DNA from 2 places in the Amycolatopsis sp. lyj-346 genome. Region 1 is predicted to be linked to the other one. Evidence: riboswitches for the same ligand, from Rfam matches in the RefSeq annotation. Region 1 holds a riboswitch; the other holds the start of a gene.

Region 1 (4,349 bases):
GAGCGGTCCGGGTCGAGCAGGTCGGACACCACGCCGACCACGCGCGACGCGTCGAGCACGTGCACCGTCGCGTTGTCGTAGACCGGGGCGATCTTGACCGCCGTGTGCTGGCGGGACGTCGTCGCGCCGCCGATGAGCAGCGGCAGCTTCAGGCCGCGCCGCTGCATTTCGGTGGCGACGTTGACCATCTCGTCGAGCGACGGCGTGATCAGCCCGGACAGCCCGATCGCGTCGGCGCCCTCGGTGACCGCGGTGTCGAGGATCTTCGCCGCCGGCACCATCACGCCGAGGTCGATCACCTCGTAGTTGTTGCAGCCCAGCACCACGCCGACGATGTTCTTGCCGATGTCGTGGACGTCGCCCTTGACCGTGGCGAGCACGACCTTGCCCTGGCCGTTCGACACGGCGGCCCGGCCCGCGAGCCGGGCCTCCTCCTTCTCGGCCTCCATGAACGGCTCGAGGTAGGCGACCGACCGCTTCATCACGCGCGCGCTCTTGACCACCTGCGGCAGGAACATCTTGCCCGAGCCGAACAGGTCGCCGACGATCTTCATGCCGTCCATCAGCGGGCCTTCGATGACCTCGAGGGGCCGTGCCATCGTCCGGCGCGCCTCTTCGGTGTCTTCCTCGATGTAGTCGACGATGCCGTGCACCAGCGCGTGGGACAGGCGTTCGCCGACCGTGCCTTCGCGCCACGAGAGGTCCACGACGCGCTTGGTGCCGCTGCCCTTGACGTTCTCGGCGAAGCTCACCAGCCGGTCGGTGGCGTCTTCGCGGCGGTCGAAGAGGACGTCCTCGACCAGTTCGAGGAGGTCCTTCGGGATGTCTTCGTAGACGGCGAGCTGGCCGGCGTTGACGATGCCCATGTCCAGCCCGGCCTGCACGGCGTAGAACAGGAACGCCGAGTGCATCGCCTCGCGCACCACGTCGTTGCCGCGGAAGGAGAAGGACAGGTTCGAGATGCCGCCGCTGGTCCGCGCGCCCGGGCAGCGCTCCTTGATCCGGGGCAGCGCCTCGATGAACGCCTTCGCGTAGCCGTTGTGCTCGGAGATTCCGGTCGCGACGGCGAGCACGTTCGGGTCGAAGATGATGTCCTCGCCCGCGAAGCCCGCCTTCTGCGTCAGCAGGTCGTAGGCGCGGCCGCAGATCTCCACCTTGCGGTCGGCGGTGTCGGCCTGGCCCTGCTCGTCGAACGCCATCACGACGACGCCGGCGCCGTAGTCCCGGATCGTGCGGGCCTGGGCGAGGAAGGGTTCCTCGCCCTCCTTGAGGCTGATCGAGTTGACCACACCCTTGCCCTGCAGGCAGCGCAGGCCGGCTTCGAGCACGGTCCACTTCGAGCTGTCGACCATCACCGGGATCCGGGCGACCTCGGGCTCGGTGGCGATCAGGTTGAGGAAGGTCGTCATCGCCTGCTCGGATTCGAGCAGGTCGGCGTCCATGTTGACGTCGAGCAGGTTGGCCCCGCCGCGGACCTGCTCCAGCGCGACGTCGACGGCGCCCTGGTGGTCGCCCGACTCGATCAGCCGGCGGAACCGCTTCGAGCCGGTGACGTTGGTGCGCTCGCCGATCATCACGAAGCCGGTGTCGGCGCCGATGCCGAACGGCTCGAGCCCGCTGAACCGGGTGTGGCTGCGCGGCGCGGGCACCTCGCGCGGAGTGACACCCTTCGCCGCGGCGGCGATCTTCGCGATGTGGGCCGGGGTGGTGCCGCAACAGCCGCCGACGAGGTTGACCAGGCCGTCCCGGACGAACCCGCCGACCAGGTCGGCCGTCTCTTCGGGCGTTTCGTCGTAGCCGCCGAAGGCGTTCGGCAACCCGGCGTTCGGGTGACTGGCGACGTAGGCGTCGGCGATCCGCGAGAGCTCCTCGACGTGCGGGCGCATCTCTTGGGCGCCGAGCGAGCAGTTCACGCCGACGACCAGCGGTTTCGCGTGCTCGATCGAGCTCCAGAACGCCTCGACGGTCTGCCCCGACAGCGTCCGGCCGCTCAGGTCGACGATCGTCACCGAGATCCACAGCGGCAGGTGCGGGGCGACCTCGCGCGCGGCGGCGATCGCGGCCTTGCAGTTCAGCGTGTCGAAGATCGTCTCGACCAGCAGCAGGTCGACGCCGCCCTCGGCGAGGCCGGCGATCTGCTCGGCGTAGGAGGCCTTGACCTGCTCGAACGTGACCGCCCGGTACGCCGGGTCGTCGACCTTGGGCGACAGGCTGAGGGTGACGTTGAGCGGGCCGATCGACCCGGCGACGAAGCGCCCACCGGCTTCGTCGGCGGCCTGGCGGGCCAGCTGCGCGCCGCGGACGTTCATCTCGTGGACGAGCGACTGCAGCCCGTAGTCGGCCTGGCCGATGCTGGTGGCCGTGAAGGTGTTCGTCGTGGTGATGTCCGCGCCCGCGGCCAGGTACTGGCGGTGCACGTCGAGGATGACGTCCGGGCGGGTGAGGTTCAGCAGGTCGGGGTCGCCGGTGACGTCGTGGGTGTGCTCGCCGAAGCGGTCGCCGCGGTAGTCGGCGGGGGTCAGCCCGGCCCCCTGCAACATGGTTCCCCAGGCGCCGTCGAGCACGGCCACCCGCTGGTCGAGCAGCTCACGCAGGCGCGCTGTTGAATCGAACGGGGTGTTCACCGGCAGCCTCCCTCGATCGGGAGGCGCCCTTGGTTGGTCATTCCCGGCCGAGCGTGGCGGACCCGGTGGTCCGTTGCAGCGCCTCTCGGCCTGTGGTCCACGGTATCGGAACCGGGCCCGTGGACGCCATCCCGCCCCGCCGACGTGTCCACTGAGTGGGACGCTGTCCGTCCACAATGGATCTTCCGGGTCACCCTGCACCTCCGTCGACCGACCAGCCCGCAGCTGCCGGCCTCCGAGTGTGGCAGCCGGGGATCGAGCCCCTCTCAAGACCACCGGAAGCGCCTGGTCAACCACGCAAGGTCACCGCGAAGCCGCTTGAAAACTGAAACACGTTCTAATACGCTCCGCGGGTGGACTACGGAATCGTGCTGTTCACCAGCGACCGGGGGATCACCCCGGCGGCCGCGGCGCGGGCCGCGGAGGCCGCGGGGTTCTCGACCTTCTACGTTCCCGAGCACACCCACATCCCGGTGAAGCGCACCTCACCGCACCCGCGCACCGGGGACGCGTCGCTGCCCGACGACCGCTACAGCCGGACGCTCGACCCGTGGGTCGCGCTGGCGACGGCGGCCGCGGTCACCGAGCGGATCCGGCTCGCCACCGCCGTGGCGCTGCCGGTCGAGAGCGACCCGATCACCCTCGCGAAGACGATCGCCAGCCTCGACCACCTTTCCGGCGGCCGCGTCACCCTCGGCGCCGGCTTCGGCTGGAACGTCGACGAACTGACCGACCACGGCGTGCCCGGGAACCGCCGCCGCACCGCGCTGCGCGAGTACCTCGAGGCGATGAGTGCACTGTGGACACAGGAGGAAGCCGCCTACGCCGGGGAGTTCGTCTCCTTCGGACCGAGCTGGGCGTGGCCGAAGCCGGTGCAGCGGCACATCCCGGTCCTGCTCGGCGCGGGCCCGACCGAGAAGACGTTCCGCTGGATCGCCCGCCACGCGGACGGCTGGCTCACCACGCCGGCCGACACCGACCTGGACGGGCACGTGGCGCTGCTGAAGGAAATCTGGGGCGCCGAGGGCCGCGAAGGGGCGCCGCGGATCTGCGCGCTCGGCGAGCGGCCGGACCCGGAACGCCTTGCGCACCTGGATGCGCTGGGCGTGACCGAGACGATCTTCGGCCTCCCCGACCGCTCGCCCGAAGAGGTCGAGGCGTGGATCGGGCGGCTGGCCGGGAAGCTGACCCTCGTCCCCGCCGGAACGTCCTGAAAAGTCCTTCACGACCCCCGGGGTCAGCTCTTGGCCGCCACGCCCTGGCGCGCCCGCAGGTCGAGTTCGATCTGCTCCAGCGTGCGGCCCTTGGTTTCCGGGACCAGCCACTGGGTGAGCACGAACAGCACCACGTTCACCCCGGCGAACAGGAACATCGAGCCGCCGATGCCGAGGGATCCCGGATCGGAGATGATCGGGAACACCGCGCTCACGATGCCCGTCGCCGCCCAGAGCACCACGCTGCTGATGCCCATGCCGGTGGCCCGGTACTTCAGCGGGAAGACCTCGGCCAGCATCACCCAGACGACCGCGCCCCAGCCGAGTTCGTACCCGACCAGGTAGAGCACCATCATCACCAGCATCAGCAGGCCGCGCGTGCCGGTGTCGTGGACGTTCAGCACGACCAGGCCGGCGGCCACCAGCGTCAGCACCATGACGACGTTGCCGACGAGCAGCAGCGGCTTGCGGCCCCAGCGGTCCACCACGAACACGACCCACGCGGTGAACA
Region 2 (4,349 bases), on a different contig from region 1:
TGTACGCTGCCGAAATAGCTAGTACACCATGTACCCCCTACTTCTCCGGGAGGTCGCCATGGGCGTCGAGGCCCAGGACCGGGACGTCACCGCGGCTCGCCTGCTCAAGAGCTCGGCGAAGAACTCCTACGACCCGTACGTCGACATCGACTGGGACGCGCCGCTCGCCGAAGACAAGGCCTACATGCCGCTCGAACGGGTCTCCCTCTACGGCACGGACCTCTGGGCGAAGCTGACGCCGGAGCAGCGGATCGAGCTGTCCAAGCACGAGATCGCCAGCATCATGAGCGTCGGGCTGTGGTTCGAGATCGTCCTGATGCAGCTGCTCGCCCGGTACGTCTTCGACCTCGACGCGCGCACCGAGCACGCGCAGTACGCCATGACCGAGATCGGCGACGAGACGCGGCATTCGGTGATGTTCGCCCGCACCGCCGAACGGCTCGGCGTCCCGCGCTACGGCGTCCCGAAGGTGGTGCACCGCGCCGCGAAGGTGTTCGGCGCGACCGCCGCCGGGCCGTCGATGTTCGCCAGCGTGCTGGTCGCGGAGGAGACCACCGACCGGCTGCAGCGGTCGATGATGGACGACGACGGCATCCAGCCGCTGATCCGCTCGGTCAACCGCATCCACGTGGTCGAGGAGGCCCGGCACGTCCGGTTCGCCAAGGAAGAGGTGCTGCGCGAGACGCCGAAGCTGGCGAAGGCGGCGCTGCAGCGGCACCGGCTGCGGACCGCACTGGTCGCGTTCGGCGTGATCGACAGCATGGTCGACCCGCGGATCTACCGCAGTGTCGGGATCGACCCGCGCGAGGGCCGGGCCGCGGCACTGGCGAACCCGCACTTCCACGAGACGCGCCGCTGGATGGCCGAGAAGATCGTGCCGTTCCTCCGCGACGCGGGTCTGATCGGCGGCCGCTCAGAGGGCATCTGGCGGCGCGCGCATCTCCTTTGAGCGTCGAGGTGCGAAATACCTTCGCGCGGGATGCCGGATTCGGCCAGGATTCCCTGGTGACCGAGGATTTCCCGCCCGTGCCGGGGCAGCAGGCCCCCGCTCCGGCACCCCGCCGCCGCTCGCTCCTCGTCCGGCCGGCCGTGACCGGCCTGCTCGGCTTCGTCGTCGGCGCGCTCCTGGTCGGCGTGCCGTGGCTGGTGCTGAGCCTGCTCGGCGGCGGCCCGAGCGGGCAGTCGCTTTCCGCGCCGCCCCGGCTGGGCGAGCTGAGCCGGGCCCAGGAGGCGATCGCGAAGCTCGGCGAAGGCAACGGTCAGGCCGTCGTCACCCGCATCGAAAAGACCGACCGGGAGACCGCGGCCCGCGTGTCGGTGGCCTACGGCGGGGCCGGGTCGGTCGCCCAGCAGTACCAGGACGACCAGCTGGAACGCGGTGTCCAGCTGATCGCCGTGCGTGCGCCCTCCCCCGAACTCGTGGCGCCCTACGAGGACATCGAGGCGTTCGGCCTCGCCGTGCCGAGCACCGAACTCGTGCGCGTCGGCGCCGTGCAATGCCTGCGGCACAACGGTTCCACGGCCGCCGGGTCGACACCGGACCCCGAGCAGTCCTTCGTCACGAGCTGCCAGCGCACCGGCCCGGACCTGACCGTCACGGTGCGGAGCCTGGGCTCCGCGGGCAACCGGGACCCGCGCGAGCTGGCCGGGCTCGTGGACCAGGCCTGGCGGGAGCTCGAGTGACGATCACCACCCGCCTCGCCCGCGCCGAAGACGAAGCCGTGCTCGCGAAGATCGACGAACGCACCTGGACCCCGGCCGTGTCCCCCGCTCCCCCACCGCCGCCCGGTACGCCGTTCTTCGACGGCAGCACCCGGCCGGAGGACGTTCTCGTCGCGGAGCACGACGGCGTGGTCGCCGGGTACGTGCGCCTCGGCGAGGGGTTCGGCATCCCCGCCCACCGGCACGTGGCGGTGATCGACGGCCTCGCCGTCGACCCCGGCCGGCAGCGGCTCGGCATCGCGCGGCAGCTCGTCGAGGCCGCCGTGGCCGAGGCTCGCCACCGCGGCGCCCGCAAGGTGACGCTGCGCGTGCTCGGGCCCAACCTCGGCGCGCGGCGGGTCTACGAGCAGTGCGGGTTCGTCGTGGAAGGGGTGCTGCGGGGCGAGTTCCGCATGGACGGGGAGGACGTCGACGACGTTCTCATGGCCCGTTCGCTCGCTTGACAGCCTCGCCGCGGCTTTGCCATCCTGGTTCCGGGCCGAGAGGCGCTGCGACGGAAATCTTCTTCCGCCACGCTCGGCCCGTGACCACGACTCCAAGGGCGCCTCCCGTGAGGGAGGTGCCTTTCTCGTTGTCCGCAAGGACTTCCGTGCTGCCTCCCGAGCGCATCCCGACGAACTCCGGAGTGCACCGAAGAATGAGTGACAAACTGCAGACCCGCAATGGCCTCGACTTCGCCGTCGCCGACCTCGCGCTGGCCGGCGCCGGCCGCACCCAGCTGCGGCTGGCCGAGCACGAGATGCCCGGCCTGATGGCGATCCGCCGCGAGTACGCCGCCGCGCAGCCGCTGAAGGGCGCCCGCATCGCCGGGTCGCTGCACATGACCGTCCAGACCGCCGTGCTCATCGAGACCCTGGTGGCGCTCGGCGCCCAGGTGCGCTGGGTGTCCTGCAACATCTTCTCCACCCAGGACGAAGCCGCCGCCGCGGTCGTCGTCGGCCCGGAGGGCTCGGTGGACGCCCCGGCGGGCACCCCGGTGTTCGCGTGGAAGGGCGAGACGCTCGAAGAGTACTGGTGGTGCACCGACCAGCTCTTCGCCTTCCCCGGCGGACAGGCCCCGAACATGATCCTCGACGACGGCGGCGACGCCACCCTGCTCGTCCACAAGGGAGTCGAGTTCGAGGCGGCCGGAGCGGTGCCGCAACCGTCCGAAGAGGACCCGGAGGAGTACCGGATCGTCCTCGAAACCCTGCGCGCGAGCCTGGCGGCCGACGGTGACCGCTTCACCCGCATGGCCAAGGAGATCCGCGGCGTCACCGAGGAGACGACCAACGGCGTCAAGCGGCTCTACAAGCTCGCCAAGGACGGCGAGCTGCTCTTCCCCGCGATGAACGTCAACGACTCGGTGACGAAGTCCAAGTTCGACAACAAGTACGGCATCCGCCACTCCCTTGTGGACGGTCTGAACCGGGCCACCGACGTCATGATCGGCGGCAAGCGCGTGGTCGTCTGCGGCTACGGCGACGTCGGCAAGGGCGCGGTGGAGGCGCTGCGCGGCCAGGGCGCCCGGGTCACGGTCACCGAGATCGACCCGATCTGCGCGCTCCAGGCGGCGATGGACGGGCTCGACGTGGTGGAGCTGGACGACGTCGTCGAGCAGACCGACATCTTCATCACCACCACCGGCAACTTCGGCATCATCTCGGCGGAGCAGATGAGCCGGATGAAGCACAACGCGATCGTCGCCAACGTCGGGCACTTCGACAACGAGATCGACATGGCCGGGCTGGCGAAGCTGCCCGGCATCACCAAGACGGAGATCAAGCCGCAGGTGCACGAGTGGACGTTCCCGGACGGCCACGCGATCATCGTGCTGTCCGAGGGGCGGCTGATGAACCTGGGCAACGCGACCGGGCACCCGTCGTTCGTGATGTCGAACTCGTTCACCAACCAGGCGATCGCGCAGATCGAGCTGTTCACCAAGCCCGGCGAGTACGCCACCGACGTGCACCGGCTGCCGAAGCACCTCGACGAAAAGGTGGCCCGCCTGCACCTGGACGCGCTCGGGGTGAAACTCACCAAGCTCACGAAGCAGCAGGCCGAGTACATCGGCGTCGACATCGAAGGGCCGTACAAGCTCGATCACTACCGGTACTGATCCCGGCACTGCTTCAAGATTGCTCCATTCGCCGTAGTTTGGTTTATCGGGAAACTGGCCATCCTCCTGTCGAGAGAAGCGCATCCGCCCGGACGGCACGGAGCCGGGCCGGGTCTCGTGCGAAGGAGTGTGTCAAGTGATCGTTCTCGGTGTGATTCTCCTGGTCATCGGGTTTATCGTCGGTATCCCGGTGCTGTACACCATCGGCATCATTCTCGCGGTGGCCGGCGTGGCACTGGCCATCCTGGGCGGCACCGGCCGCCGGATCGGTGGCCGGGCGCACTGGTACTGATCCCGAGAACTCCGCCACGGCCTGGCGCGTCAGCAGCAGAGCTGGCGCGCCAGGCCGTTCGGCCTTCTCCCGGCCGGAAGATCACGGCCGGGAGAAATGGCTTCGAACCTGATTCCGGTCCGAGGTTTCACCGGCGCTGCGGCGCCGGTGAAAAACGTACTGGCGATTTCCCCTTGCCCCGTGAATCGCCGGCGCCGACCCATCCACAACGGACACCCGTCCCGGGAACGAAAAGGG

What was found. A riboswitch is a leader RNA that binds a small molecule or an ion and turns the genes downstream of it on or off. The one in region 1 is predicted to bind S-adenosylhomocysteine.
Region 2: it holds a riboswitch for S-adenosylhomocysteine, as region 1 does, so the genes downstream of both, ahcY (adenosylhomocysteinase) here and metH (methionine synthase) in region 1, are expected to answer to the same signal.

Annotation. Positions count from the first base shown of each region.
Region 1 is NZ_JAJPWT010000011.1:294,030-298,378, forward strand. It holds gene metH (methionine synthase) at 1-2,624, opposite strand, end outside; S-adenosyl-L-homocysteine riboswitch at 2,639-2,717, opposite strand; gene ACLJQE_RS29715 (LLM class F420-dependent oxidoreductase) at 2,978-3,838, shown strand; gene ACLJQE_RS29720 (sugar porter family MFS transporter) at 3,862-4,349, opposite strand, start outside.
Region 2 is NZ_JAJPWT010000028.1:28,784-33,132, forward strand. It holds gene ACLJQE_RS43320 (AurF N-oxygenase family protein) at 59-949, shown strand; gene ACLJQE_RS43325 (hypothetical protein) at 1,006-1,683, shown strand; gene ACLJQE_RS43330 (GNAT family N-acetyltransferase) at 1,680-2,165, shown strand; S-adenosyl-L-homocysteine riboswitch at 2,197-2,276, shown strand; gene ahcY (adenosylhomocysteinase) at 2,360-3,820, shown strand; gene ACLJQE_RS43340 (hypothetical protein) at 3,957-4,112, shown strand.